3 regions of the Kitasatospora sp. NPDC048239 genome follow, and region 3 is predicted to be linked to each of the others. Evidence: riboswitches for the same ligand, from Rfam matches in the RefSeq annotation. Region 3 holds a riboswitch; each other region holds the start of a gene.
The links. A riboswitch is a leader RNA that binds a small molecule or an ion and turns the genes downstream of it on or off. The one in region 3 is predicted to bind cobalamin.
Positions count from the first base shown of each region.

Region 1: it holds a riboswitch for cobalamin, as region 3 does, so the genes downstream of both, metE (5-methyltetrahydropteroyltriglutamate--homocysteine S-methyltransferase) here and ACGFZP_RS17220 (prenyltransferase/squalene oxidase repeat-containing protein) in region 3, are expected to answer to the same signal.
Region 2: it holds a riboswitch for cobalamin, as region 3 does, so the genes downstream of both, ACGFZP_RS06230 (ribonucleoside-diphosphate reductase subunit alpha) here and ACGFZP_RS17220 (prenyltransferase/squalene oxidase repeat-containing protein) in region 3, are expected to answer to the same signal.

Region 1 covers NZ_JBICZP010000006.1:398,946-408,950, reverse strand. The annotation lists gene ACGFZP_RS19315 (hypothetical protein) at 1-430, shown strand, start outside; gene ACGFZP_RS19310 (tautomerase family protein) at 512-922, opposite strand; gene ACGFZP_RS19305 (ArsR/SmtB family transcription factor) at 1,022-1,363, shown strand; gene metE (5-methyltetrahydropteroyltriglutamate--homocysteine S-methyltransferase) at 1,503-3,836, opposite strand; cobalamin riboswitch at 3,974-4,193, opposite strand; gene dhbA (2,3-dihydro-2,3-dihydroxybenzoate dehydrogenase) at 4,489-5,232, shown strand; gene ACGFZP_RS19290 (isochorismate synthase) at 5,313-6,491, shown strand; gene ACGFZP_RS19285 ((2,3-dihydroxybenzoyl)adenylate synthase) at 6,488-8,107, shown strand; gene ACGFZP_RS19280 (isochorismatase family protein) at 8,128-8,760, shown strand; gene ACGFZP_RS19275 (ABC transporter ATP-binding protein) at 8,757-9,569, shown strand; gene ACGFZP_RS19270 (GNAT family N-acetyltransferase) at 9,566-10,005, shown strand, end outside.
Region 2 covers NZ_JBICZP010000002.1:466,846-476,850, reverse strand. The annotation lists gene ACGFZP_RS06255 (glycosyltransferase family 39 protein) at 1-525, opposite strand, end outside; gene ACGFZP_RS06250 (glycosyltransferase family 39 protein) at 690-2,909, opposite strand; gene ACGFZP_RS06245 (glycoside hydrolase family 26 protein) at 2,909-4,006, opposite strand; gene ACGFZP_RS06240 (glycosyltransferase family 2 protein) at 4,003-5,604, opposite strand; gene ACGFZP_RS06235 (hypothetical protein) at 5,764-6,636, opposite strand; cobalamin riboswitch at 7,114-7,255, shown strand; gene ACGFZP_RS06230 (ribonucleoside-diphosphate reductase subunit alpha) at 7,440-9,851, shown strand; gene ACGFZP_RS06225 (ribonucleotide-diphosphate reductase subunit beta) at 9,851-10,005, shown strand, end outside.
Region 3 covers NZ_JBICZP010000005.1:614,094-624,098, reverse strand. The annotation lists gene ACGFZP_RS17225 (flagellar hook-length control protein FliK) at 1-212, opposite strand, end outside; gene ACGFZP_RS17220 (prenyltransferase/squalene oxidase repeat-containing protein) at 233-1,348, opposite strand; cobalamin riboswitch at 1,451-1,589, opposite strand; gene ACGFZP_RS17215 (helix-turn-helix domain-containing protein) at 2,008-3,318, shown strand; gene ACGFZP_RS17210 (cobalamin B12-binding domain-containing protein) at 3,608-4,051, shown strand; gene ACGFZP_RS17205 (methylaspartate mutase) at 4,048-5,367, shown strand; gene ACGFZP_RS17200 (asparagine synthetase A) at 5,387-6,403, shown strand; gene ACGFZP_RS17195 (glutamate synthase-related protein) at 6,400-7,677, shown strand; gene ACGFZP_RS17190 (amino acid adenylation domain-containing protein) at 7,941-10,005, shown strand, end outside.

The DNA.
Region 1 (10,005 bases), on a different contig from region 3:
GTCGGAGCTGCGGCACTACGTCCCGGGGGCGCTGCTGTCCGAGCCCGCCCCGGTCATCGGACTCCCCTCCCACGAGATCGAGTTGGGGACGCCCGTCGAGTTCGCGGTGTGGTCCGTGACCGGCCGCAGGACCGCGGTGTTCGCCGAGGACGGCGAGCACGAGGTGGTCTTCCCGCCCGGCTCGCGGTTCTCCGTCCTGGAGGTCGTCCCCGCCGAGGACGGCCGGCCGACCAGGGTCCTGCTCCGCGAGGACGGCCTGCCCACCACCCCGCAGCCCGCCGGGAGCGGCCTCCCGGACCGCCGGGACCAGCACGCCCGACTGCGCCTGCTCGCCTGGCTGGCCCGCCGGGACCTCCTCACCCCCGAGGAGCGCCACACCGTCAGCCGCCCGGAGCGCTACCAGCTCACCCCCGGCGTCGCCCGGCAGTAGGGCCTCTCCGCAGAGGTTCGTGGCGGGTGCGGGGAGTCCGGCCTGCGACCGCGGCAGGCACGACGGGCGTGATGCGACGCGTCACGGCTCGACGCGGGCTCCCGCCACGGCACCCAGGTCGACCAGTTGTGCCCTGCCGTTGCCCACCGACCAGTTGTCGAGAGCGTTCTCGACGAGCGTGACGAACACGTCCTCGGGCCGCACGCCGACGTCGGTCAGGTTGGCCGCGATCTGCCGGTACAGGGCGAGCTTGACCTCCCGGGGCCGACCCGCGACCAGGGTGATCTGCACGCAGACGACGTCGCGGCGGGCCACGTCGAGGTAGTCCGGGTCGAAGATCAGCTCCTCGGGATCGTGCGGGGTGACGATCTGGAAGCGGTCGCCGGCCGGGATGCCGACGGCGTCGACGAGGGCCTGGTGCACGCCGTCGGCGATGGCGCGACGGATGGCGGGCGGCCGGGTGACGGACAGGTCGATGCGGACCAGGGGCATGAGAACGCTCGCTTTCCGGAGGGCCCGGCTACAGTGTTCGATGAACATCGACCATACCAGTGTACGACGACCGTCGAACACCCTGCAGAGGGATCAACCGTGTCCGCCCGCACCCGCAGCCTCACCCACGCCGATCCGACCGAGGTGTCGCTCCAGGACGCGCTCGACGCGGTCGGCGACCCCGTGCGACGCACCATCCTCAGGGAGTTGGCCGGCGCCCCCGACTGGACCCGCGCCTGCGGCACGTTCGACCTCCCGGTGACCAAGGCGACACGCAGCCACCACTTCACCGTGCTGCGGGCCGCCGGCCTCATCGAGCAGCGCGACGAGGGACCGCGCCGGCTCAACCGGCTCCGCCGCCCCGAGTTCGACCAGCGGTTCCCCGGTCTCCTCGACCTGGTCCTGGCCGAGCCCGCGACGGACCGGCCCGACTCGGCGTAGGTCCGCGCTGCAGTGCCGGGGCCGGTCATGAAGCCGCCCGAGCGGGTGGCGTCGTCCAGGCCCGCACCAGCCCGGGCCCGACGTCCCGCCGGGGCGGGTGCGCGCGAAGCCGATGCGCGCACCCGCCCCGGCGTGGCGGTCAGCCGTCCAGTTCGGCGCGGACCAGCCGGGCGGCCTCGACCAGGCTCTCCAGCGAGGCGCGGGTCTCGGGCCAACCGCGGGTCTTCAGACCGCAGTCGGGGTTGACCCAGAGCCGCTCGGCGGGGATCGCCGCCAGTCCCCTGCGGAGCAGCGCGGCGGCCTCCGCGGTGCTCGGCACCCGGGGCGAGTGGATGTCGTACACGCCCGGGCCGACCTCGCGCGGGTAGCCGGCGCCGGCCAGCTCATGGGCGACCTGCATGTGCGAGCGGGCGGCCTCCAGGGAGATCACGTCGGCGTCCAACTCGTCGATCGCGGCCATGATCTCGCCGAACTCGGCGTAGCACATGTGGGTGTGGATCTGGGTGTCGGCCCGGACGCCCGAGGTGGAGAGCCGGAACGACTCGGTGGCCCAGTCCAGGTAGGCGGGCCGGCCGGCGGCCCGCAGCGGGAGGGTCTCGCGCAGCGCGGGCTCGTCCACCTGGATCACCGCGGCGCCGGCCGCCTCCAGGTCGGCGACCTCGTCGCGCAGGGCGAGGGCCACCTGGCGGGCGGTGTCGCCGAGCGGCTGGTCGTCGCGGACGAAGGACCAGGCGAGCATGGTGACCGGGCCGGTGAGCATGCCCTTGACCGGACGGTCCGTCTGGTCCTGCGCGTAGCGGAACCAGTCGACGGTCATCGGGTGCGGGCGGGAGATGTCGCCGGCCAGCACCGGCGGGCGGACGTAGCGGGTGCCGTAGGACTGCACCCAGCCGTGCTGGGTGGCCAGGTAGCCGCTCAGCTGCTCGGCGAAGTACTGGACCATGTCGTTGCGTTCGGGCTCGCCGTGGACCAGGACGTCGAGGCCGGCCTTCTCCTGGTAGGCGATCACCTCGCGGACCTCGGCCCGCATCCGGTCCCGGTAGGTGCCGGTGTCGATCCGGCCGGCCCGCAGATCGGCGCGGGCGGTGCGCAGTTCGGTGGTCTGCGGGAAGGAGCCGATGGTGGTGGTCGGCAGCGGCGGCAGGTCGAGGCGGGCGCGCTGGGCGGCGGCGCGTTCGGCGTAGGCCTGGCCGCGGCGGGCGTCCCGCGCGGTGGTGGCGGCGACCCGGGCCCGGACGGCCGGGTCGTGGGTGAGTGCCGAGGCCGCGCGGGAGGCCAGTCCGGCCCGGTTGACGGCGAGTTGGGCCGTGATGGTGTGGGTGCCCTCGCGCAGGCCGCGGGCCAGGGTGGTGATCTCGGCGGTCTTCTGGCGGGCGAATGCCAGCCAGCGGGCGACCTGCGGGTCGAGGTCGCGCTCGGCCTCGGCGTCCAGCGGGACGTGCAGCAGGGAGCAGGACGGGGCGACGTCGACCCGGTCGGCGAGCCCGAGCAGGGTGCCGAGGGTGGCGAGGGACTTCTCCAGGTCGTTGAGCCAGATGTTGCGGCCGTCGACCACACCGGCGATCAGGCGCTTGCCGGGCAGGCCGCCGACCGCGGCGAGGTCGTCGAGGTTGGCGGCGGCGGGGCCGGTGAAGTCCAGCGCGAGGCCCTCGATCGGGGCCTTGGCCAGCACCGGGAGGGCCTCGCCGAGGCGGTCGAAGTAGCCGGCGACCAGCAGCTTCGGCCGACTGGTCAGGGCCCCGAGCTCGCGGTAGGCGCGGGCGGCGGCGTTGAGTTCGGCCGGGGTGCGGTCCTGGGCCAGGGCGGGCTCGTCCAGCTGCACCCATTCGGCTCCGGCGGCGTGCAGTTCGCCGAGGAGCTCGGCGTAGACGGGCAGCAGCCGGTCCAGCAGGGTGACCGGCTGGAAGTCGGCCGCGACGCCGGGGGCGGGCTTGGCCAGCAGCAGGTAGGTCAGCGGGCCGACCAGGACTGGGCGGGCGGTGTGGCCGAGGCCGAGGGCCTCGCGCAGTTCGCCGACCGGCTTGGCCGGGTTGGCGGCGAAGACCGTGTCCGGTCCCAACTCGGGCACCAGGTAGTGGTAGTTGGTGTCGAACCACTTGGTCATCTCCAGCGGCGCCACCTCCTGGGTGCCGCGCGCCATGGCGAAGTAGCCGTCCAGCGGGTCGGCGTCGACGGCCGCGCGGTGCCGGGCCGGGATCGCACCGACGGCGACGGTGGTGTCCAGCACGTGGTCGTAGAGCGAGAAGTCCCCGGTGGGGACCTCGGAGACGCCGGAATCGGCGAGCCGCCGCCAGGTTTCGCGGCGCAGCCGTGCCGCGGTGGTCTGCAGGGCCTCGGCGCCGACCCGGCCGGCCCAGTACCCCTCGATCGCCTTCTTCAGCTCCCGGTTGGGGCCCTGCCGCGGATAGCCGTGGACGGTGGCCTGCGGGGTGCTGGAGGGGGTGGCGGCAGCGGTGGTGGAACTCGATGACACGGAACTCTCCTTCGCGAGTCGCGCTGCGATCCCGGGAGAGCACGAGGACGTGAAGGTACGACAGTGGGTGCGCGACACCAGGATGTGCCCGCCCGCTCCGCCGACCCGCCCACGAGGTCACCGAGATCTCCGCGTGCGGGGTGCACACGGGCAGTGGCAGGTCTTCGGACTCGTCGGCACGTCCGCCTGAGTCAGGCGGACACCTACTGGCCGTCGCTTCCCAGGCCCTCGGGGCCCAGTGCATGTGACGGCGGTCGTTCCCACTCACCGCTGCGGGGCAGTCCCGGATTCCCACCGGGTTCCCTCTTACGACGCCGTGGCTGGAGGACACGGCGAACCGACTGCACCTCCCACCCTAGGGCCCGCGGGCCCCGCCCGTCACGACCGGGTCCGGATTCCGGACGGCCGCGCGGTCCGGGGCGTCGGGCACGACGACGGCCGCGCGGGTGCGTCCCGGGCGGCGCTGGAGCCCCTCGATGCGGTTAGGCTAACCTTACCTCGTTGTCTCGCAAGCCTGTCCGACAGCCGCCGCGCTCCGACCCCAGGGAGAACGTCCATGCCACCCGCCTTCAGCCGCGTCCCCAGACCGCGTCGCACCGGCCGGGACGCCGCCAAGTCGGCCGCCACGAAGGCGCGGTGACCCGTGGCATCGATATCGACCGACGAGTTCAAGGGCCGGACCGCCCTGGTCACCGGCGCCGCCCAGGGCATCGGGGCCGCCGTCGCCGGGCTGCTGACCGACCGCGGGGCCCGCGTCGTGGCCTGCGACCTGTCCCCCTCCGGGCCCTCGGTCCACCGCCTCGACGTCACGGACGCCGAAGCCGTCGAGCGGCTGGTGGACCAGGCCGAGCGTGAGCACGGACCGCTCGACATCCTGGTCAACGTCGCGGGCGTGCTGCACGCCGGACCGGCCCTGGACACCAGCGACGAGGACTGGCAGCGCACCTTCGCCGTCAACACCACCGGGGTCTTCCACACCTGCCGCTCCGTCGGGCGCCGGATGGCCGGGCGCGGCCGGGGCAGCATCGTCACCGTCGGCTCCAACGCCGCCGGCGTCCCCCGGATGAACATGGCCGCCTACGCGGCCTCCAAGGCCGCCACCACGATGTTCATGCGCTGCCTGGGCCTGGAACTGGCCGCCTCCGGTGTGCGCTGCAACCTGGTCTCGCCCGGGTCCACCGACACCCCGATGCAGCGCGCGCTGTGGACCGACGACGACGCCGAGCGCCGGGTCCTCGAAGGCGACCCGGCCACCTACCGGGTGGGGATCCCGCTCGGCCGGATCGCCGCCCCCGAGGACATTGCCGAGGCCGTGCTCTTCCTGGCCGGCGACCGCGCGCGGCACGTGACCATGCACGACCTCTACGTCGACGGCGGCGCCACGCTGCGGGCCTGACACCGATCCGGGCGGCCCGGAAGCGCGCCCCTTCGAGTCCCATCACCCCGGTGCCCCCGGCACCGGCAGAACGGAGCACCATGACCACGGCTTCCGAGGCCCGGTCCCCCGTCGCGACCCCGCTGGACGGCAGCGGACTGCTGGCCGCCTACCGCCCGGCCGCCGACCGGGCCTTCCTCGCCGGCCCCACCCGGACCCTGCTCGCCGAGGGCGTGCACCGGTCCGTCCCCGACCCCGCCGAGGCCGGCCGGCTGCTGGCCGCGGCGCGGGCCGAGGGCCGCGACCCGCTCGTGGTCGGCGCGATCCCCTTCTCCCCCGGTCGCCCCGCCGAACTGTTCGTCCCCGAGCGGGTGCTGCGGGCCGAGCCGGTCCGCGGCACCCGGACCGCACCCGCCCCCGCCCGCCCGGCGCAGGCGATGTGGTCCAGGCGCCCCGTCCCCGCGCCCGAGGGCTACCGGGACGCCGTCGCCGAGGCGGTACGGCTGATGGACGCGGACCCGGAGCTCGCCAAGGTCGTCCTCGCCCGCACCCTGGAGCTCACCTCCCCCGGCGGTACCGACCTCCCCGCCATGCTCGGCCGGCTGCTGGACCGCGACCCGCACGGCTACACCTTCGCCGTGCCGGCCGGCGGCACCGCCACCCTGATCGGCGCCAGCCCCGAGCTGCTGGTCTCCCGTCAGGGCCGCCGCGTGGTGTCGAACCCGCTGGCCGGGTCCGCCGCCCGCAGCGCCGACCCGGTGGAGGACCGGCGCCGGGCCGAGGAGCTCGCCCGCTCCCCCAAGGACCTCGCCGAACACGCCTTCGTGGTCGACGCCGTCCGGCAGGCGCTCGCACCGCACTGCGACGACCTCGTCGCCCCCGCGCAGCCCTCGCTCGTCCGCACGGCCGCCATGTGGCACCTGTCCACCACCGTCACCGGGACGCTGCGCGACCCCGCCACCAGCGCCCTGGACCTCGCGCTGGCCCTGCACCCCACCCCCGCGGTCTGCGGCACCCCGACCGACCGCGCCCGGACGCTGATCGGCACCCTGGAGCCCTTCGACCGCGGCCTCTACACCGGCGTGGTCGGCTGGGGCGACGCCGACGGCGACGGCGAATGGGTCGTGACCCTGCGCTGCGCCGAGGCCGACGGCGAGCGGCTGCGGCTGTTCGCCGGCGCCGGCGTGGTCGCCGCCTCCGTCCCGGAGCACGAACTGGCCGAGACGGCCGCGAAGTTCCGGACCTTCCTGCACGCCGTCGGACTGGAGAACGCCGAATGAGCCACTACCCCCAGGAGGTCGCCGACCGCTACCGCGCGGCCGGCTACTGGACCGGCGAGACACTGGACACCATGATCCGCCGCCACGCCGCCGCCACCCCGGAGCGGATCGCCGTCACCGACGGCGACCGCCACTGGAGCTACGCCGAGCTGGACGCACGCGCCGACCGGCTCGCCGCCGGGATGCTCTCCCGCGGGCTGCGCAAGGGCGACCGCGTCGTGCTGCAACTGCCCAACGCGGCCGAGTTCTTCGAGGTGTTCTTCGGCGCGCTGCGGGCCGGTGTCGTCCCGGTGATGGCCCTCCCGGCGCACCGCCGGGCCGAGATCTCCTACTTCTGCGCGTTCGCCGAGGCCAGGGCGCTGTTCGTCGCCGACCGCCACGAGGGCTTCGACCACCGCGACCTGGCCGCCGAGGTGTGCGCGGCGGTGCCCGGCCTCGGCGAGGTCTTCGTGGTCGGCGACCCCGGGCGCTTCACCCCGCTCGCCGAACTGCGCGCCGACGCCCCGACCGACCCGGCCGACCCGACCGCTCCGGCAGACCCCGCCGACCCCCCGCAGGCCGGCGACCTCGCCTTCCTCCAGCTGTCCGGCGGCAGCACCGGGCTGCCCAAGCTCATCCCCCGCACCCACGACGACTACCTGTACAGCGTCCGCGAGTCGGCCGCGATCTGCGAGCTGTCGCCCGCCAGCGTGTACCTCTGCGCACTGCCCGCGGCCCACAACTTCGCGCTCAGCTCGCCGGGCACGCTCGGCACCTTCCACGCCGGCGGGCGGGTCGTGCTGGCCCGCGAGCCCAGCCCGGCCACCGTACTGCCGCTGATCGCCCGCGAGCGGGTCACCATCACCGGCGTGGTCCCGCCGCTGGCCCTGGTCTGGGCGCAGAGCGCCCCCGGCAGCGGCCACGACCTGTCCAGCCTCGAACTGCTCCAGGTCGGCGGCGCCAAGCTCAGCGAGCAGGCCGCCCGCCGGCTGGGCCCGGCGCTCGGCTGCCGGCTCCAGCAGGTCTTCGGGATGGCCGAGGGCCTGGTCAACTACACCCGCCCCGAGGACCCGGAGGAGACCGTCCTCACCACCCAGGGCCGCCCGATCTCGGCCGACGACGAGGTCCGGATCGTCGACGACGAGGACGCCGACGTGCCCGAGGGCACGACCGGGCACCTGCTGACCCGCGGCCCCTACACCATCCGCGGCTACTGGCGGGCGCCCGAGCACAACGCGCGCTCCTTCACCGCCGACGGCTTCTACCGCACCGGGGACCTCGTCCGCCGCACGCCCACCGGCCACCTGGTCGTCGAGGGCCGCGCCAAGGACCAGATCAACCGGGGCGGCGAGAAGGTCGCGGCCGAGGAGGTCGAGAACGTCCTGCTCGCCCACCCCGCGGTGCACGACGTGTCGGTCGTCGCGATCCCGGACGACTACCTGGGCGAGCGCAGCTGCGCCTACGTGATCCTGCGGCCCGGTGCCGAGCGGCCCCGCCCCGCCGTGCTGAAGGCCTTCGTCCGCGCCGCCGGACTCGCCGACTACAAGGTCCCGGACCGCGTCGAGTTCGTCGACGCCTTCCCCAGCACCGGCGTCGGCAAGGTCAGCAAGAAGGACCTCCGCACCACCTCCCGCTAGCCCAGAAAGGCCCCCCTCGCATGGCACTGCCCGCCATCGCCCCCTACGAACTGCCCGGCCCCGCGGACCTCCCGCCGCGCAAGGTGCCGTGGCAGGTCGACCCGGCGCGGGCCGCGGTACTCGTCCACGACCTGCAGAACTACTTCCTCGGCGCGTTCCCGGCCGAGGGCCCCCCGCTGGCGCCCGCCCTGGCCAACACCGCGCGGATCCTGGAGCGGGCCCGGGCGCAGGGCATGCCGGTGGTCTACTCCCACCAGCGCGGCGGCCAGACCCCCGGGGAACGCGGCCTCCAACTCGACTTCTGGGGCCCGGGGCTGCCGGCCGACGAGCACGCCCAGGGCGTGCCGGACGTCGTCGCACCCGCCGAGCAGGACGTCATGCTGCTCAAGTGGAAGTACAGCGCCTTCGCCCGCACCGACCTCGCCGGGCTGCTGGAGAGGTCCGGCCGCGACCAGCTCGTCATCGTCGGCGTCTACGCCCACATCGGCGTCATGATGACCGCCTCCGACGCGTGGTCACGCGACCTCCAGGCGTTCGTGGTCGGCGACGCCGTCGCCGACTTCTCCGCCGACAAGCACGCCGAGGCGCTGCGCTGGGCCGCCGAGAAGTGCGCCGTCGTCCTCAGCACCGACGAACTCCTGGAGGGGAAGTGACCACCACCGGCGGGCGGCTGCTCACCGAGAGGGTGACGCTGCGCTACGGCGACCGCGCCATCGCCACCGAGCTGTCGGTGGCGGTGCCGGACGACTCGTTCACCGTGATCGTGGGCCCCAACGCCTGCGGCAAGTCCACCCTGCTGCGGGCCTTCGCCCGGCTGCTGAAGCCCGCCGCGGGGCGGGTGCTGCTGGACGGCGAACAGATCGGGGCGCTGCCCGCCAAGGAGCTGGCCCGCCGGCTCGGCCTGCTCCCGCAGAGCTCCACCGCGCCCGACGGCATCACCGTCGCCGACCTGGTGGCCCGCGGCCGCTACCCGCACCAGGGCCTGTTCCGGCAGTGGTCCCGCGAGGACGAGCGGATCGTCGCCGAGTCCATGGCGGCCACCAACGTGGACGCCCTCGCCGACCGGTTCGTCGACGAGCTCTCCGGCGGCCAGCGCCAGCGCGTCTGGCTCGCCATGGCGATCGCCCAGCAGACACCGCTGCTGCTGCTCGACGAGCCGACCACCTTCCTGGACATCGCCCACCAGGTCGAGGTGCTCGACCTGTGCGCCCGCCTGCACCGGGACCAGGGCCGCACCCTGCTCGCCGTGCTGCACGACCTCAACCAGGCCACCCGCTACGCCACGCACCTGATCGCCATGCGCGACGGCGCGGTGGTCGCCGAGGGCGTGCCCTCCGAGATCGTCACCGCCGAACTGGTCGAGCAGGTCTTCGACCTGCCCTGCCAGATCATCGAGGACCCGCAGACCGGCACCCCGCTGGTCGTCCCGCTGGCGCCCGCACACCGCGGCTCCTCCCGGTGACAGCGGCGCTGCGCCCGGCCGCCGCCCTGCGGGCGGTCCGCGCCACCGGGGCGGACGCGCAGGCGCTCTACGCGCTGTCCGCCCCATTCATGCGCTCCGGCGCGCTGCGCGAGCGGACGCCGGACGCCTACCGGCACCCCGGCGACACCTTCCTCGCCGTCCGCGCCGACGCGGGGGCCGGGACGGGCCGCGCCCGGCTGGACGCCTGCGTCGCGCTGCGCGCCCTGGCCCCCGAGGCCGACCGCCCCGCCACCGGCCTGCTGCACAACTTCTGCGTCCGCACCGACCGCCAGGGCGCGGGCCTCGGCTCGCTCCTGATCACCGCCGTGGTCGCCGAGGCCCGCCGCCGGGGCCTGCGCGCCCTGGTGACGGCCACCACCGGCGGCGGCGCCCTGTTCCTGCGGCACGGCTTCCGGCGGATCCCCGCCTCGGCCGC
Region 2 (10,005 bases), on a different contig from region 3:
GTCCTGAACGATCCGGGTGATCAGCAGGGTGCTGCCGGAGGCCGCCAGGACGGCGAAGGCGTACGGCCGGGCGTCCTGGCCGTACCAGGTGATGCTGGGACAGACCGCGAACAGCACTCCGGCCAGCAGGCCCAGCCGGGGGGAGAGCAGCCGCCGCCCGAGCAGGGCCACGCAGCCGGCGGCGGCGGCCATCGCGAGCGCCGAGGGGATCCGCAGCGCGGCCTCGGACTGGCCGGCCACCGACACCCACAGGTGCAGCAGCAGGTAGTAGGGCGCCAGCACCAGGTCCATGTTCCCGGTGAGGGTGCCGAGATCGGACCAGGACAGCGTGGCCGCCCACCAGGAGGCGTGCTCGTCCCGCCAGAGCTGGCGGTCCTGGATGCCGTAGAGGCAGAGCGCGAGGGTGAGCAGCACGGGCGGCAGGGCGATGCCGAGGGCGGCCCGCCACGGCGGGGCCTGCTCACCGGCCTCGGGCGCGGCCGGGACGGGTGGCACGGCCGCGGCGGAGGCCGGGAGCGGTGGCACGGACCCGGTGGAGGCCGGGGGCACGGCCGGGGGCGCGGGCGGAGGCGGCGGCGCCGTGGGGGGCGCGGCCGCGGGCGCGGGCGGGGACGGGGGCATCGGCGGGTGGCCCGGGGCCGGCGGCCAGGCCGCCGACGCACCCGTCGCACTGGTGGAGGTGGTCATCGCTACTGTTTGACCCAGATCCGGTAGTAGCCGGTTCCACCCACGTGTGTGAAGGGAATGCGCCCGAGCAGCCGGTAGTGCGGGCTCTGCGCGATCGCCTCCGCCACCACCCGGTCGGTGTCCGGGGTGGCGACCCCGTCCAGCACCACTAGGTCGAACCAGCCGTCCGCGATGGCCGTCCGGTAGCCGTCGTCGCCGGTGTGCAGTTTGTCGGCCTTGTCGACGTACCCGATGCCGTAGGTGGAGGTCCACTGGCTCTGCAGGGTGAGGTCGCGCGTGTAGTACACCGGGACGTTGTCGGCCGAGGCCAGGTAGCGGCCGGTGCTGGTGACGTGCTGGCGCAGCACCTCGGTCATCCGGGTGGAGTCCGGCCAGGTGTCGAACCGCCAGGTCGACTGGGTGAGGCCGAGCGCGAGCGCCACCACCCAGAGCAGGATGCCCAGTTGCGGGTGCCGGAAGTGCGGGCCGACCAGGCGGGCCAGGCCGATGCCGGCCATCGGCGCGGCGAACAGCAGCCCGAAGCCGAGGTGCTTGTAGAGCGCCACCGAGGTGTGCAGGTGCATCTGGTAGGCCGGGGCGAGCAGCGCGGTGCCGGTCAGCAGCAGTCCGAGCAGGACTCGTCGGCGCCGGCCCGGGCCGGTCATCGTGCGGACCAGCGGGGACTCGTTCATCCGGCCGCGCAGCGCGTAGGCGATCGCGCCGCCGACCGCGGTGACGAACATCAGGCCGCTGAACTCCACGCACTGGCGGGCCAGTTCCGTCCAGGGCTCGGTGCCGTGCGCGCGCTGGGTGGTGGTCGCCTGGACACCCTTGAGGACGTCGGTGAAGGTCATCCCGAGCCAGAGCAGCGCACCCGAGCCGCCCGCCAGCAGCACCCCGCGCAGCATCGGCTGGCGGACGCCGTTGCGCCGCCCGGTCAGCACCGCGAGCAGCACCAGGCTGGGCAGGTAGAGCGCCGAGGCGTACTTCAGTCCGACCGCCAGCACCGCGACCGGCGCGGCCGCCAGGACGACGGCGGCGGGCGCCCTGTCGCTGCGCACCACGATCCAGATCGCAAGCGCGAGCAGCAGCACCGCCGGGGCGTCGTAGGTCGCGAAGAAGCCCAGCACCACGGTGGACTGGGTGACCGCGAACATCGCCGCCGCGCCGAGTGCGACGCGCTCGTTGAACAGCCGCCGGGTGAAGCCGTAGAGCAGCGCGGTGGAGCCCAGCATGGAGAGCAGGCTGAACAGCCGCACCCCGAGCATGCCGAAGTGGTTCTCCACCACCGCGGCCACGATCGGGTAGAGCGTCGGCGAGCCGGAGAAGTAGGTGTTGTAGTCCTTCGGCATCGGGGTGCCGTACATCCAGTGGGACAGCTGCGCGTGTCCGGCGTACATGTACAGCGCCTCGTCCTGGAACGCGGTGTTCGACAGGCGCACGGACATCGCGGTCTGGATCGCCAGGATGGCGATCAGCAGGGCACGGCTGACCCAGGAGCGGCGGCGGCCGGAGTCGAGCGTCCAGCTGGCCTCGGGCACCGGCGGCAGGGTGTAGCCGGGGCCCTCGTCGACCTCGGCGGGCTCGGGCTCGGCTGCGCGGCGGCGGCCGCGGCGGGGCCCGGCCTCCGGGTCCGACCCCGGTTCCGGTTCCGATCCCGGCTCCGGCCCCGGCTCCACGGGCTCGACCGGTCCGCGGGTGGCGGGGGCGGGCTGCTCCGGCTCCGCCCCGGGCGCCCTACGGCGACCGCGGCGCGGCCCGGGCGGGCTCGGCACGGGCTCGACCGGTCCGTCCTCGGCAGGGGCGGCCGGCTGCTCCGGCTCCGCCCCGGGCGCGCGGCGGCGACCGCGGCGCGGCCCGGGCGGGCTCGGCACGGGCTGCTCGGCGTCGCCGTCGAGCGGCTCCTCCCGCGGCAGGGCCTCCGGATGCAGGGCCTCCTGTTGCAGGGTCCCCGACGAGCGGGCGTCCTGCGAACGGGCCTCCGGTGAACGGTTCGGCTCCGGGTTGGTCGACTGCGGCCGGTTCGGCTGCGGGCGGGGGCTCTCGAACCACGACCCGCCGGTGTCGGGGATCCGGACCGGCCCGTCCTCGACGAACGGCGGCTCGGCGGCCGAAGGCTCGACCGGCAGCGGCTCGACGGACTGCGGCTCGACGGGCGGCCCGTCGGCGCGGCGGCCGTCGGCGGCCTCCGGTCTCGGGCCGGGGACCCGGCGGCGGGTGCGGTGCGCTGGGGAGGACGTCATCAGGGGCTCTTCACATCGAAGCTGTAGCGGCCGTCGGAGACCGCCTGCTTGAAGGCGGTCTGGGACTGCTGGTCGCTCTCGATCCGCCAGTCGACCTCCTTGTTGAGGTTGAACCAGATGAAGCCCAGGCAGTCGGAGCGCTTCAGCACGTTGGCGGCGAGGTTGAAGATGTCGGCCGGTTTGCGGGCACCGGGTTCGGAGCCGGTCTCGGCGATGATCCAGGGCTTGTTGGTGAAGGTGCGGATCTGGGTGAGGGTGGGCGTGTACAGGGTGTCGAAGGTGCCCGCTTCGAGGTGCGTGTAGTACGCGACGATCCCCACCCAGTCGACGTAGGTGTCACCGGGGTAGTACTGCTTGAGCGTCACCGTCGGCACCGGGTTGATGCTGTTGGGGCTCCACACCCAGATCACCTGGCCGACGCCGAGCTGGGTGAACACGTCGTGCAGGTGCTGGTAGGCGGCGACGAAGTCGGCGGCGGTGGTGGTCTTGGTGCCCCAGTCGTACCAGGTGCCGTTGAACTCGTGGGCGAAGCTGATCGCCACCGGGATGTTGGTGTTGCGCACGGCGGCCGCGTACCGCTTGACGTAGTCGTCGTGCTTGCCCGCCGCGATGTCCGCCAGCGGCGTCTTGTAGGGCTCCCAGGCGATGAACGGCATCGCCCCGGCCGCCCAGGCGTTGGTCACGCCCTTGACGTCGTACTCGTCACCCCAGCCGGAGTAGTACTCGACGATGTTCGGCCGCTTGCCGGCCTTCGTCGCGAACTCGTCCACGCCGGCCATCGACTGCGGGGCGCCGTCGACGGCCACCCCGATGTACTTCTTCGCCGGCTTGAGCAGCGGCCGGACGTCGTAGGGCAGATCGGCGGCCGCCGTCGCGGCGGGCGAGGGGGCCGCCGCGGAGGCGGTCGGCGACGCCCCCGGGGAGGCCGTGCCGGAGGCGGTCGGGGCCGGCGCCGGGGCGGCGGCCAGCGGTCCGAGCGGCTTCTCGCCGAGCAGGTCGCAGGCCGCCAGCGGGAGCAGCAGCAGGGCCGCCGCGAGCGCGCGGACCAGACCGGAGCGGGCCCGGCCACCCCGTCCGGAAGTGGTGTGGAGCGTCATGCCGCTGCGTCCTGGGATCGGGGCTGGATGAGGATCCGGCCGACGGTCACCGCGTAGAACAGGCCGGAGGAGAGGACCAGGGCGAAGTCCAGCGGGTACATGGTGAACATCCGGTAGACCGCCGCGACCACCCAGACCAGCGCGGAGCCCGCGCCCCAGACGATGACACCGGTCCAGAACCGCCGCTGGCGGTTCTTGGCCTTGCTCGAACCGGTCGGCTGCCAACCGCGCTCACGCCCGCGGACGAGGTCCCAGACGGCGAAGAAGTGCGCCCAGCCGTACATCATCCGGCCGGCCCAGGCCTCCAGGCGGTACGGCGCCCGGTGCCAGAGCGGGAAGATCAGGGTCGCGTACACCAGGCTGGGGATGACGAGCGTCAGGTGCTCGACCTTCAGCAGGTCGGGCCGCCAGAGCAGCAGCATGATCGGCAGCATCGGCAGCGCGAAGGTCAGCAGCGCGGTGTGGATGTAGTACAGGAACCCGGAGATGTAGCAGAGCCGGGTGGTGAAATCGAGCTTGGTCTTCCAGAACTTCCGGCTGGTCATCAGCGACATCGAGCCCATGCACCAGCGGTACTGCTGGTTCTGGAAGGCCCCCGCGTTGTCCGGGCAGACGCCGGTGGACAGCGCCACCGGTATGTACTGCAGGTCCCAGCCGAGGGCGCGCAGGTCGAAGCCGGTGTGGACGTCCTCGGAGTGGGCTATCAGCGTGGTGCCGCCGTTCTCGTCCAGCGCCGCCCGCCGGTAGACCGCGCAGCTGCCGACGCAGATCGCGCCGTCGTTGCGCTGCCGGGCGACCTGGACCGAGCGGTAGAACAGCTCCTGGATCGCCCCGGCGCCGCGCTCGATCCAGTTCTGCGAGTCCAGCACCCGGAAGAACTGGGGCGTCTGCACGATGGCGAGCCGGCTGTCCCGCTGCAGGTACGGCAGGACCTCGTGCAGCAGGTCGTGGCGGGGCGCGAAGTCGGCGTCGAGGATCAGGATGAACTCGCCGTCCGAGCGCCCGAAGCCGTAGTGCAGGTTGCCGGCCTTCTTGAACCAGCCGCGGTTCTCGCGGACGCCGTAGCGGAAGCCGAAGTCGGCGGCCATCGCCTCGACCTCGGGGTTCGCCGCGTCGTCCAGGACGAACGGCATCACCAGGCCCGGGTAGTGCTCGGCCATCTTCCGGACGTACGTCCACGTGTTGTGCAGCACCTCGATCGGCTCGCCGCAGACCGGCAGGAAGACGTCCACGGTCGGGAGGTCGTCGGGCTTCCACTGCCGGACCAGCCGGCGGTGCTCCTTGATGTCGAAGTTCGGCGTGAAACTGTTCACGCGCAGCGACACCAGGTAGTAGACGACCGTGAAGAACAGGAACGGCACGCAGAGCCAGAACCACGACCCCACGGAGTACAGCTGGCCCTGGCTGATCACCAGGCAGGCGAAGCTGACCACCGAGCAGAGGGTCAGCACCCACTGGTGCCTGATGGTGTAGCTGTACTTCTCCTGCGAAGTGGGCGGGGCCGGCAGCAGCAGCGACGGGACGGGCTCGCCCGGGCTGCCGCGTCTGCGGCCTGCCGCTCTGCGCCGTCTGCTGGTCGCATTGACGGCAGCGCTCACCGCGCGGTACCTCCTGCTCGCTGATTCCCCGTCTCGGGGGCGCTTTGGGGCAGGCCGATACCTCCCCCCGAAAGCGGTCATCCTATCCGACGGCCATCTGCCGCCCGCACCGGGACGGTTGGCCGCCGGACGGTCCGCCGGCGGCCTCCTGCGGCAGACTCAGCCGGTGTGTCCGGCGCGGCCCAGCAGGACCGCCTTGGTGCGGTCCGCGAGCAGGGCGCCGGCGGTCGAGGCCACCGGGTCGCTCTGGTCCGGGGTCTGCTTGAGCGAGCCCGCCACGGTGAAGTAGCCGAAGCGGCCGATCGCGGCGTGCGTCTCCGTGCAGCCCGACTTGTCGGTCACGCAGAACATGGCCACACCGGGGCCGGACAGACCCTGGATCAGGCCGGCGTGACGGCCGAGCGCGCGGTCCGCGCCCGCCTTGTTGTCGAAGACCGCGACGCCGACGGTCACCGCGCTGTCGCCGCTGACGTACGTCGCGCGGACCAGCGAGCGGCAGGTGTCGTCGCCGAGGGCGAGGCCGAGGCCTCCGGTGGTCGCCTTGGAGCACGGGGACGTGGCCCCGGTCACCTTGCGGGTCCACACCTTGCCGTCGATGGTGCGGGTCTGGTCCGGGAACAGCGTCGCGGCGTCGACCGGGAGCTTGTCGGTGGCGGCGTCCGAGATGACGGCCAGCGCCTGCTCGGTGGGCACGCCCGCCGAGGTGGAGCTCGCGGTCGGCTTGGGGTCGTTCTTGGTGTCGCCGTTGCCGTTGATCCACACCGCGGCCGCGACCACGCCGCCGACCAGGACGGCGGCCAGCGCCGCGGCGCCGATCCACAGGCGCTTGCGCTTACGGGACTCGTTCGCGTGGCGGTCCGCCATCGCGCCCCAGTCCGGCTCGGCGGGGGCCTGCGGCGCGGGCTGCGGCCACTGGTTGTACGGGGCGGGCCCGCCGGGGCCCTGCGGCGGCCCGGTGTGGGGCTGCGGCGCGGGCTGCGGCATCGGCTGGGCCATCGGCTGCGGCTGCGGCTGCGGCTGCGGCTGCGGCACGGGTTGCGGCTGCGGGTGTGGCTGCGGCTGCGGCTGGGCCATCGGCTGCGGAGCCGGCGGCGGGTACGCCCCGGGCCCGCTCGGCACATGCGGCGGCGCCGGCGGCTGGGCCTGCGGCGGCACCCCGGCCCCCGGCTGCGCGTACGGGGTCGCGGGCGGCCCGAAGCCACCGGGCGGCGGCACCGGCGGCCCCCCCTGCTGCTGCGGCGGCACGGGCGGTTGACCCGGCGGCACCTGACCCGGCGTTTCCGGCTGCTGACCCGGCACCGGCTGTGCCGGCTGACGCGTCCACTCCGCCGGTACGCCCGTTCCCTCGCTCATGTGCCGAGATCGTAGGGCATGACCCTGACGGCCAGTCGTCCGGTAACCAATCCGTTCCCAAAACCGGCCGTCCACCGGACACGCCAGGGCCCGCGCCCGCACCCGCCGTCATCGTCCCGACACGCGGCGCCGCACAACATGTGGTGTCGCATCGAGCGGACACCACTAGATGTATGCTCGATCCTGCTGTCGACGCAGGGGAACCCGGTGCGAGTCCGGGACTGCCCCGCAGCGGTGTGCGGGCGGCTCCCCAGAGAGCCCGCGAGTCCGAGTACCTGCCGACGGCGTGCCACGGCCTCCCCGCAGAGGCCCTGCAGCACGTGCAGTACTTCCGGGCCTCGCGGGCGGGCCGGGGATGCCACCGTCGCGCGACGCCACCGGGCGTTCGCGCCGTGCTCCCCTGCCCCGATCGGCCCGGTTGCCGGATCCACCGCCGATCGCCGCCAGGAGAGAGCGCCTTGACCACCGCTGCCTCAGCCACCCTGCCCGCCCAGGGTTCCCCCGCCGAACCGACGGTTTCCGACCCCGGCGGTTCGCTGCTCCGGCTACTGACCGACCGCAGCGTCGATCTCCCCCAGGTGGACCCCGGCCATGTCGCCGCCGCCGCGCTCCGCGGCCGCCACGCCGGCTCGGACTTCGCCGAGCTGCGCGGACTGGCCGTGGAGGCCGCCGCCTCGATGATCGCCGAGGACCCGCAGTACTCGAAGCTGGCCGCCCGCCTCCTCGCCCTGGAGATCGTCGACGAGGCCGTCAGCCAGGGCTCGGTCTCGTTCTCCGCCTCGATCGCCGTCGGCCACGCCGAGGGCCTGATCGGCGACACCACCGCCGCCTTCGTCGCCAAGCACGCCGACACCCTGAACGCGCTGATCGACCCCAGCGGCGACGACCGCTTCGAGTACTTCGGCCTGCGCACCGTGCAGAGCCGCTACCTGCTGCGCCACCCGATCACCCGCAAGGTCGTCGAGACCCCGCAGCACTTCCTGCTCCGCGTCGCCAGCGGCCTGGCGGTCGGCGACAACGAGCAGTCGGTGCGCGAGGTGGCCGAGCTGTACCGCCTGATGAGCCGGCTGGAGTACCTGACCTCCTCGCCGACCCTCTTCAACTCCGGCACCCGGCACCCGCAGATGTCGAGCTGCTACCTGCTCGACTCGCCGCTGGACAACCTGGACTCGATCTACTCGCGCTACGCCCAGATCGCCCGCCTCTCCAAGCACGCCGGCGGCATCGGCCTGTCCTACTCGCGGATCCGCTCGCGCGGCTCGCTGATCCGGGGCACCAACGGCAAGTCCAACGGCATCGTCCCGTTCCTGCGCACCCTCGACTCCTCGGTCGCCGCCGTCAACCAGGGCGGCCGCCGCAAGGGCGCGGCCTGCGTCTACCTGGAGACCTGGCACGCGGACATCGAGGAGTTCCTGGAGCTGCGCGACAACACCGGTGAGGAGGCGCGCCGCACCCACAACCTGAACCTGGCGCACTGGATCCCGGACGAGTTCATGCGCCGGGTGAACGCCAACGCCGACTGGTCGCTGTTCTCCCCCGCCGACGTGCCCGAGCTGGTCGACCTGTGGGGCGTCGAGTTCGACGAGGCGTACCTGAAGGCCGAGCAGGCCGGCAAGGCCGTCCGCACCATCCCCGCGCAGACCCTGTACGCCCGGATGATGCGCACCCTGGCGCAGACCGGCAACGGCTGGATGACCTTCAAGGACGCCTCCAACCGCGCCGCCAACCAGACCGCGCTGCCCGGCCGCACGGTGCACAGCTCCAACCTCTGCACCGAGATCCTGGAGGTCACGGACGACTCCGAGACCGCCGTCTGCAACCTCGGCTCGGTCAACCTCGGCGCGCACGTCGCCGCCGGTGCCACCGCCGCCGACCTGCTGAACGCCATGGACTGGGACCGGCTGGACGCCACCGTGCGCACCGCCGTCACCTTCCTCGACCGCGTGGTGGACATCAACTTCTACCCGACCCCCGAGGCCGGCGCGTCCAACTCGCGCTGGCGCCCGGTGGGCCTCGGCGTGATGGGCCTGCAGGACGTCTTCTTCCAGCTCCGCCTGGACTTCGACTCCGCCGAGGCCAAGCAGCTCTCCACCCTGATCTCCGAGCGCATCATGCTCACCGCCTACGAGCGCTCCGCCGACCTGGCCGAGCAGCTGGGCCGGCACGAGGCGTACGGCGAGACCCGCGCCGCCCGCGGCGAGCTGCACATCGACCACTTCCCGAGCGCCGCGCCCGAGTGGGCCGACCGCTGGACCGCCCTGCGGGCCCGGATCGCCACCACCGGTCTGCGCAACTCGCTGCTGCTGGCGATCGCGCCGACCGCCACGATCGCCTCGATCGCCGGCGTGTACGAGTGCATCGAGCCGCAGGTCTCCAACCTGTTCAAGCGCGAGACCCTCTCCGGCGAGTTCCTCCAGGTCAACCCGTACCTGGTGCGCGAGCTCAAGGAGCTCGGCGTCTGGGACCAGCAGACCCGGGACGCGCTGCGCGACGCCAACGGCTCCGTCCAGGAGCTCAACTGGCTGCCCGCCGGGGTCCGCTCGCTGTACCGCACGGCCTGGGAGCTGCCCCAGCGCGCGCTGATCGACCTGGCCGCCGCCCGGATGCCGTACATCGACCAGAGCCAGTCGCTGAACCTCTTCATGGCCGCGCCCACCATCGGCAAGCTCAGCTCGATGTACGCGTACGCGTGGAAGGTCGGTCTGAAGACCACCTACTACCTGCGCTCGCGCCCGGCGACCAGGATCGCCCAGGCCGCGTCGGGCACGGCCCGCGCCGCCGCCCCGGTTCCGGCCGACCCGGTCAGCGTGGGCACCCCGACCCTCACGCCGGAGGAGGAGGCCGCGCTGGCCTGCTCCCTGGAGAACCCCGAGTCCTGCGAGGCCTGCCAGTAATGTCCGACGACCGCGAGAAGATGCTGCTCGACCCCGGGTTCGAGCTGACCCTTCGCCCGATGCGCTACCCGTCGTTCTACGACCGCTACCGCGACGCGATCAAGAACACCTGGACCGTCGAGGAGGTGGACCTGCACTCCGACGTCGCCGACCT
Region 3 (10,005 bases):
CCGCTCGCCGGGTCGCCGACGGCGCAGCCCGTCTCGATGCCGCCGCCCAGGGCGGTGAAGTCGACCACCACGGTGACCCCGGTCGTGCCGCTGCAGGCGGCGGCGCTCGCCTGCGGGGCCTGGACGCCGGAGGCGCCGAGCAGGCCTGCGGTGAGGACGGCGGTGGCGGCGAGCGAACCGAGGGTGCGGCGCGTGCGCATGGTGCTGCTCATCTGGTGTGGCTCCTGTCGGGTCAGCGGGCCGGGCAGGCCAGGACGGGGTCGGCGGGGCGGGCGCCGTGCGCGGTGAGCTCGGCCAGGCCCTTGCCGGAGAGGCCGAGGACGGCCTGGGCGGTGGCGCGGACGCCGGTCGCGGCGTTGAAGCCGGTGGCGTCGTAGGCGACGGCGCCGCGCAGTTCGGGGGCCGCCGGGCAGCCCTGCTGGAACTTGACCAGTCGGCCCCAGCCCTTGAGGCCCGGAGCGAGGCGCCCGGCGGAGAGCAGCGCCTCGGTGGCCAGGCCGGTGCTGTTGGCGTTCGAGGCGGTGGCGCCGGCTGCCGCGAAGCCGCCGTCGGCGTTCTGGTGGGCCGTCAGCCAGCCGAGGCCGGCCTGCGCCTTCGCCGTACGGCCGGTGGCCGCCAGGGCCTGCGCGGCCAGCGCGGTGGCGTCCGGGTCGGCGGTGCAGGCGGCCTGGCCGAAGGCGGTGGGGAAGCCGCCGTCGGCGCACTGGGTGCCGGCGAGGAAGTCGACGGCGGCGGCCGGGGCGCCCTCGGGCGTGCGCTGCAGGGAGATCAGCGCGAGCGACTGGCCGAAGGAGTTGCTGTAGTCGCCCCACTGCGAGCGGTCGGAGAAGCGGCCGCTCGCGCTCAGCAGGGAGCGCAGCCGGGCCGGGAGGTCGACGCCGCCGAAGGCCTTCGGGTTCTCGCCGCGGACCTCGGCGGCCAGCAGCAGCTTGGCGGTGGCGCCCGCGTAGGCCTCGGTGGTGCCGTCGCCGAGGTATCCGCTCAGGATCTCGGGCCTGGCCAGCCAGGCGGTGGCCCGGGCCGCGGCCTGGTCGGAGCCGCCCGAGGCGGCGAAGGCCAGCACGGCGTCGATGGTCAGGCCCTGGTCCGGGTAGGCGGTGCCGTCGAAGACGCTCTCGAAGTGGTCGCCGTCGACCAGTCGGCGGGCAAGCCAGCCGGCCGCGGCGGCGTCCGGGCGCAGGGTGGCGGCGGCCGAGCCGGTGGTGGTGGCCGACCCGGTGGCGGCGGCCGACCCGGTGGTGGAGGCGCCGGCGGCCGGGGCGGCATGGGCGGTGGAGGCGGGCAGGACGGCGCCGAGGACCAGCGCGGGTATCGCCAGGAGGCCGAGGGTCCGGTGGCGGACGGGCATGGGAGGCCTTTCCGGGCCTGGGCGCACGGGGTCCACCGGGTACCGGCCGGGCGGGGCCGGGCAGCCGTCGGAGCTCCGGCCCGCAGACCACGACGGGAGGAGGGGACACACAGCTCCGCCGGCGGGTACTCGGGCTCGCCGCCGACAGTCGTCGGCGGCCTACCGTTGCGGGTCAGCGCCGGATTCGAACCGGACTTCCCCCGTCGGCGGAGTTCAGAACATTGACGGCTCATCATGTCGGCGCCGCCGGGACAGGGTCAAGGCCCGGCTGCGTCACAGCCCGGGACGGTGCCCGGCCCGCCCTGCTCCCGGCAGCTGCGGTCGGGCCCGCGCCATCCACCCCGCAGCTGCGAGTGGAACCGCACCTTTGGTCCAGCACCTGCAAGCCGATGGCTCAACGGCCCGGCAGCCGATTCGGTGACCGCCTCGGTGACCGCCTCGGTGATCGGCTCGGTGATCGGCCGTTGATCGGACGTAGAACCGCTGCGTGGAGCATCAGGTCCCGGAGAAACCGGCAAGTCGGCCACCGCCCAGCCACCGGGATCCGTTCGGCACACCACGGCCGGGCGAGACTCCCGCGCCACCGGCGCACCTGGGCGGTGCTCGACGAGAGCGACCGGACCTCCGTTGTTGTCCAACGCACGGAAGGCAGACGAGGCATGGACGGCGGTCAGTCGGAGCAGTCGACGGCGGGATTCGGGGAGTTGCTCAGGGTACGGCGCGAACGGGTCGGACTGACCCAGCAGTGCCTGGCCGATCACGCGACCCTCAGTGTCCGGGCGATCCGCGACATGGAGAGCGGGCGGGTACAGCGCCCGCGGCAGGAGACGGTTCGGCTGCTGGCGGACGCGCTGCGGCTGGAGGGGCGCAACCGTTCGGTGTTCGAGGCGGCGGCGCGCCGGCGCGTGCTGGGCGAGGAGCCGGACGGCGAGCCGACCGCGCCGCCCGTGGCCCGCGGGGCGATCGTCGGGCGGGAGGTGGAGGTCGAGGTGCTGGCCGACGCCCTCGCCGTGCACGGGGACCGGCTGGTCTCGGTGGTGGGGCTCGGCGGGGTCGGCAAGACCCGGCTGGTCCTGGAGGTGGCCCGGCGGCTGCACCTCGCGGCCCGCTGGTCGGTGCACTGGGTGGACTGCCGCAGAGGTCCGGACACCGACCGGGCCCGGCACGAGGAGCTCGCCCGCACGATCCGCGACCGGCCCACCCTGCTGGTGCTGGACGGCGCGGACGACGGGGTCGACCCGGCCCTGCTGGACTGGTTGTTCCACCGCTGCCCGGGCCTGCGGGTGCTGATCACCGCCCAGGTGCCGCAGCCGCTGCCGGGCGGCCAGGTGATCCCGCTGGCCCCGCTGCCCACCCCCGGCCCCGAGCTGGACCACGATCCGGCCGCGCTGGCCGAGGTCGGCGCGGTGCGGCTGCTGCTCGCGCACATCCGCCGGCTGCGGCCCGGCTTCCGGCTGGAGCCCGAGGAGGCGCCCGCGGTCGCCGCGCTCTGCCGGCACCTGGACGGCCTGCCCGGCGCCCTGGAGCCCGCGGCCGCCTGGACCCTGGTGCAGTCGCCCCGGCAACTGGTGGCCCGGCTGGCCGACGGTCCGTTCCAGTTCGCCTCGCCGCCGGTGGCGTACAGCGGGCGCGGCGACGTCCGGGAGTCCCTGGGCACGGCGCTGCTGCGGCTGACGCTCGGTCAGCGAGCCCTGCTGGACCTGCTCGCGGCCGAGCCCGGCGACTGGTCGGGCGAGGACGCGGTGGCGCTGAGCGGGTGGAGCCCGCAGGAGTGCCTCGGGGCGGTGCACGAGCTGCTGTCCCGCGGGCTGATCCGCAGTGTGCCGGCCCAGGACGGGGTCCGCTTCACGGTGCTGAACCTCTGCCGGCTGATCTGCCGGGAGGAGCGCGAGCGCTGGCTGTCGCCGGTCGGAGCCGCCCGCGGCGGCGGGCACGACGTGTACCCGCTGCTGGAGGCGGTGGCGGGCTGATCCCGCCCGCATCCTGCCGGACGGGCTGCCGATCGATCCCGCCCGCATCCTGCCGGACGGGCTGCCGGACGGGCTGCCGGACGGGCTGCCGGACGATCCTGCCCGCATCTTGCCGGACGACCTGCCGGTCGCGGGGGCGGGGCGTGCCTAGCGTTCTCCGGGCAAGCACTCACCGGGGCCGCGGAAGTCGGTGCGGCCCGGGTATTCGGATCCGCCGGGCAGCCGGTCCGAGTACCCGGGGACTCCCGGGGTGGCCAGGATTCCCATTTCTACCGACGAGGGTTGTGCCGTGGAGCAAGGAAAGGTCGAGAAGTCCGCTCTGGAGGTCGTCGTGACGACCATGGCCTCGGATTCCCACACCTGGAATCTGGTCTTCCTTCAGCTGCTGTTGGAGGAGCTCGGCCACCGGGTGACCAATCTGGGCGCGTGCGTCCCGGACGAACTGATCGTCGCCGAGTGCCGCCGGATCGAGCCGGACCTGATCGTCCTCAGCAGCGTCAACGGGCACGGCTACCAGGAGGGCCTGCGGGTGATCGCGGCCCTGCGGGCCCGCCCGGAGCTGCGGCGCACCCCGACCGTGATCGGCGGCAAGCTCGGCATCGCCGGCTCCAACGACCCCGGCCGTCCGCAGGCCCTGCTGACGGCCGGCTTCGACGGCGTCTTCGAGGAGGGCGGGTCGGTGGAGGAGTTCCGCACCTTCGTCCGGGCTCTGCACTCCGGGGTACTGCTGTGACGGCGTTCGGCACCTTCGTCGGGCAGGCCAGGGCGGCCGGCGCGCTGGTGGTCCAGCCCCGGATGGGCATGGGCGACCCGCTGCTGATGCGCGACGGCCTGCTCGCCACCCGGGCGGCGGCCGCCGTCACGGTCGGCACGATCACCCTGGACAGCTACACTCGGACCGGCGACCACGCCGCCGCCCGGCGGGCCCTGACCGAGGGCGCCGGACTCAACGGCTACCCGATCGCCACCCACCCGGTGGACGTCACCCGCGGAGTGTTGCGCGGGGTCGCGGACGCCGGGTTCCCGGTGCAGGTCCGGCACGGATCCGCGCTGCCGGAGAAGATCTTCGCCGCGCTGCTGGCGGCCGGCCTGGACGCCACCGAGGGCGGTCCGGTCTCGTACTGCCTGCCGTACAGCCGCACGCCGCTGCACGAGGCGGTGGCCTGCTGGCAGCGCTGCTGCGAACTCCTCGCCTCGATCCGGGAGTTCGGCGCCGAACCACATCTGGAGACGTTCGGCGGCTGCATGATGGGCCAGCTCTGCCCGCCCGGCCTGCTGATCGCGATCAGCGTGCTGGAGGCGCTGTTCTTCCGGCAGCACGGCCTGCGCAGCGTCTCCCTCAGCTACGCCCAGCAGGCGAACCTGCGCCAGGACGAGGAGGCCCTCACGGCGCTCGGCCGGATCGCCGCCGAACTGCTGCCGGACGTGGACTGGCACATCGTCGTCTACACCTACATGGGGGTGTACCCGCGCTCGCCCGGCGGGGCCAGGCTGCTGCTGGAGGAGGCCGCCCGGCTGTCGGTGCGCGCCGGCGCGGCGCGGCTGATCGTCAAGACCACCGCCGAGGCGCACCGGATCCCCACCATCGGTGAGAACGTCCAGGCGCTGGAGGCCGCCGCGGCCGCCGCCGCGGACGAACGCGGCCGCCCGCCCGCCCCGGAGCCGCCGGACACCGGCGTCGAGGCCGAGGCCCGGGCGCTGATCGAGGCCGTCCTCGGCCTGGACGCCGACCTCGGACGGGCGCTGGTACGGGCCTTCGCGGCCGGCTACCTCGACGTGCCGTACTGCCTGCACCCGGACAACGCCGGCCGGTCCCGCAGCGCGCTCGGGCCGGACGGCCGGCTGCACTGGTCCGCGGTCGGCTCGATGCCGATCGCCCGGTCGGCGGACACCGGCCGCCCGCCGATCCTCGGCTCGGCCGAACTCCTCGGCGCGCTCTCGTACGTGCAGCGCAGCTACGACCAGCGCGCCCGGCAGGCCCCGGGCAGGGCCGCACACGCTCCCCCGCCACCGGGGATCTCCGCACCAGGCATATCCGCTTCACTTTGAGGGATGGGACTCCTACGCCATGACCGAAGACGGGCTCACCGCGACGACCGGCCCCGGGCGCACACCGCCCACCGACCCCGGGCGGCACCTGACATCACCGACCACCCGCAGCGCGCTGCGGATCCAGCACCAACTGCTCAGCTCGGCCCGGGAGTACCTGCGCGGCCACGGGTTCACCGAGCTGCTGCCGCCGATCATCGGCCCGGTGACCGACCCGGGCGCGCGCGGCTCCAAGCAGGTCGACATCGACTTCTACGGGCACCGCTACAAGCTGATGACCAGCGCCATCCTGTACAAGCAGGCCTCGCTGCTGGCCTTCGACAAGATCTTCTGCATCGCGCCGAACGTCCGTCTCGAGCCGCTGGAGACGGCCGGCACCAGCCGCCACCTGGCCGAGTTCCACCAGCTCGACGTGGAGGTCGCGGGCGCCGACCGCGACGAGGCCGTCCAACTGGTCGAGGACCTGGTGGTGCACACGGTCGCCGCCACCGTCCGTGAGCTGCCCAAGGACTTCGCCGAACTCGGCCGGGACGTCGGCGCGTTCACCGAGCTGCTGAAGGGCTCGTTCGGACGGATGCGGCACTCCGAGGCCGTCGCCGAGCTGCGCGGCGCGGGCCACCCGCAGAGCCCGGACGCCGAACTCGACTGGGCCGGCGAGGCGTTGCTGTCCTCCCGGCGGGACCGCCCGCTGTTCGTCACCGACTACCCGAAGGGCTCGCGCGGCTTCTACGACCGCGAGTGCCCCGAACAGCCGGGCCTGCTGCGCAACTTCGACCTGCTCGCACCGGAGGGCTACGGCGAGCTGTGCAGCGGCAGCCAGCGCACCAACGACTACGCCGACATCGTGACCCGGATGCGGGAGACCGGCGAGAACCCGCAGAAGTACCGCTGGTACCTGGACCTGGTGCGGGAGGGCGTGCCCGCCAGCGCCGGCTTCGGCATCGGCGTCGAGCGGCTGACCCGCTACGTCGCCGGGCTGGACGCCGTCTGGCAGGCCAGTGCCTTCCCCAAGCTGGCCGGGGTGGTGTCGCCGTGAGCGACCTGGTGGCACCGGACTTCCCCGAGGAGGAGGTCCGACTGCGGGCCCGCACCGGCCCGGCGGCCGCCTTCCCGCCCGCCGGGGAGTACGGCCGGGTGCTGTTCGGCGCCGGGCGTCCGGACGGTACGGCCGACCGGCCGGACGCGCTGGACGCGCTGCGCCTGGTGCCGCCGGTTTTCATGCCGCAGCGGCTGGCGCGGCTGATCGACCTCGGCCGGGAGCCGGACTACCGGGACGTCGAACTCGCCACCGACATCGGCGGGTTCCGCTCGGCGCTGCCGGTCTACGTCTCCGCGCTGGGCTCCACCCGGGCGGCCGGCGGCGACCTCGGCCTCGCCCTCTCCCGCCAGGCCGGCGCGCTCGGCGTGCCGATGGTGATCGGCGAGAACGTGGTGCCGGTGAACGGCTACGGCCGGCTCGGCGAGGACGCCGACCGCGCGCTGCTGGGCCGGCTGCGGGCCTACACCGACGGCCTCGCGGACGGGCTCGCGGACGGCGGCGCGGACGGCCTGGGCGGGGTGGCCGTCCAGCAGAGCACCGAGGACGCCGACGCGGAGGTGTGGAACCTGGTCTACAGCGACCCGGCGGCGCTGCCGCTGCTGGAGTCCGGGCGGCTGGCCTTCGAACTGAAGGTGGGCCAGGGCGCCAAGCCCGGCCTCGGCGGCATGACGGTGCTGGACGCCGAGGCGGCCGCACGGATCGGCGACCGGTACGGCCTGGACCCGGTGTTCGGCGAGGGCCGGGTGCTGCGCTCCGGCACCCCGGGCACCTTCACCGCGGAGATCCTGCGCCAGCAGGTCCGGTTGATGCGCAACAACTTCCCGCGGGCGCGGGTCTGGGTGAAGCTGCACCCCGGCCGGGACGTCGCGCAGGCCGCCCGGGTGGCCGCCGAGGCCGGGGCGGACGCCGTCACGGTGGACGGCGCCGAGGGCGGCACCGGCTGGGCGCCCGGGGCCTTCCCGCGGCACGTCGGGCTTCCGCTGGCGGAGTGCCTGCGCCGGCTGGCCGACGACCCGCCGCCCTGTCTGCTGGTCTCCGGCCGGATCTGGGAGGGCAGCCGGGCCGTCAAGAGCCTGGCCCTGGGGGCCCGCGCGGTGGGCCTCGGACGGGCCGCACTGCTCGCCGCGGCCGAGGACCGGGACGCCGGTCTGACCCGTTTCACCCGGTGCCTGGCCCTGGAGCTCCGCCTGCTGATCAGCGCGCTCGGAAAGTACACGCCGCAGGCCCTGGACCGCGACGACGTCTGGTCCCCCGCGGAGCCCGGCCGCTAGGGCCCGGGATTCGGAACGCACGGCCCGGGACCCGGAACGCACGGCCCGGGAGCAGCCGACGGAAATCAAAGAATCCCCGGAGAACGGCGCCCGGAAAACCGTCCGAACGGCGCCGCCGGAAATGCGAACCACCCGGAGAGCGGTCGGCGGAAAGCGGCAGTCGGAAACTGCCCATTTCCTTCCCCGCTTTCTGCCGATCGGGCCGGTGAATTCGCCCTATCGTCGAGATCGTCGCCATTGTTTCATCAATTCATCGGGGTTGGATGATGTCCTCACGCGGTTTCCCATTCGAATCCACGGCGCGCCGGTACCCGGAGCGACCGGCCGTGCGGCTCGGCGGCCGGACGGTCCGCTACCGGGAGCTCGACGAGCTGAGCGGAGCGCTGGCCGACCGGATCGCCCCCGGCCGGACGCTCGCCGTCACCGGCCGCGACCGGCTCGACCACATCGTCGCGATGCTGGCGGCCTTCCGGGCCGGCGCCACCTATCTGCCGCTGGACCGGGAGGCCCCCGAGGAGCGCAACCGCTGGATCGCCGAGGACGCGGGCGCCTCCCTCGCCCTGGCCGGCGAGGAGCTCACCGCGCTGGACGGCCCGGCCGCGGCCGACGCCGGGGCCGGGTACGTCATCTACACCTCGGGCACCACCGGCCGCCCCAAGGGCGTGCACGTGCCGCTCGCCGCGCTGACCGGCCATCTGGCGGCCGCCGCCGAGCGGTTCGGCCTCACCCCGGACGACGTGGTGCTGCACTTCGCCCGGCCGACCGTCGACGTGGCCGTCGAGCAGGTGCTCACCGCGCTCTGCGCCGGCGCCTGTGTGGTGATCCCGGAGCAGCAGCTGCTGGCCCCGGCCGCCCTGCTCGACCTGCTGGACGCCGAGGGCGTCACCGTGGCCAACCTGGCCGCCGGGTACTTCCAGGACGTGGTCGCGGCGGTGCGCGAGCGCGGCCGGGCCCCCCGCTCGCTGCGGCTGATGATCTCCGGCAGCGACCGGCTGCACCCCGACACCGCGGCCGGCTGGTGGGCGGCCACGGGCGTGCCGCTGCTCAACGCGTACGGGCCGACCGAGACCACCGTCACCGCCACCGTGCACGAGGCGGCCGGCACCGCGGCGGCCCCGGAGGCGGGCGTCGTGCCGATCGGCACCGCACTGGGCGAGCGCCGGCTTTACGTGCTGGACGAGCGGCTGCGGCCGTGCCCGCCCGGCACGACGGGCGAACTCTTCGTCGGCGGCCCGCTGCTGGCCTCCGGCTACCTGGGCCGGCCGGGGCAGACCGCCGGACGGTTCGTGGCGGACCCGTTCGCCGCCGACCCGGGCGCCCGGATGTACCGCACCGGGGACCTCGTCCGGCGGCCGGCCGAGGACGCCGCGCTGGAGTTCGTCGGCCGCGCCGACCACCAGGTCAAGATCCGCGGCTTCCGGGTCGAACCCGGCGAGATCGAGCAGGTCCTGGCCGCCCACCCGGGCGTCGCCGGGTGCGTGGTGGTGGCCCACGAGGGCCGCCTGGCCGCCTACGTCACCGGTACCGCGCCCGAGTACGCCGCCGTCCGCGCGCACCTCGCCGAGCGGCTCCCCGAGCACATGATCCCGGCGACCCTGACCGCCCTGGACGCCTTCCCGTTGACCGCCGGCGGCAAGGTGGACCGGGCCGCGCTGCCCGCGCCGCAGCCGGTGCCCGCCGCCCGGCCCGGCCGGCGCCCCCCGCGCACCCCGGCCGAGCAGCTGATCGCGGCGGTCTGGTCGGACGTTCTCGGGGTGCCCGAGGTCGGTGCCGACGACAACTTCTTCCACCTCGGCGGCGATTCGCTGACGGCGGTGCGGGTGGTCGGCCGGGTCTTCGACGTGTTCGGCATGGTGTCGCCGTACACCATCTTCGACGCGCCGACGCTGGCCGGGTTCGCCGCGGCGGTGACGGCCGGCACAGGCGGCGGCGGCGAGCGGCCGGCCCTGACCAGGGCCGGTGCCACCGAGGCGCCGCTGTCGAAGTTCCAGCGCGGCCTGTGGTTCCTGGAGCAGTGGAACCCGGGCGCGCCGACGTACCTGGTGCCGTGGGTGTTCCGCTTCGCCGGCCCGGTGGACCCGGAGCTGCTGCGGGCCGCCCTGGCGGGCGTGGTGGCGCGCCACGAGAGCCTGCGCACCACCTTCGTCCTCGGCGAGGACGGGCCCCGGCAGGTCGTCCACCCGTCGGTGGAGCTGCCGTTCACCCTGGTCGACACCACGGCCGGGCTGGTCGACGGCCTGCTCGCCGAGGCCGCGCTCGAACCGTTCGACCTGGAGACCGGTCCGCTGCTGCGGGCCCGGGTGTTCCGGGCCGGCGACGCGACCACGA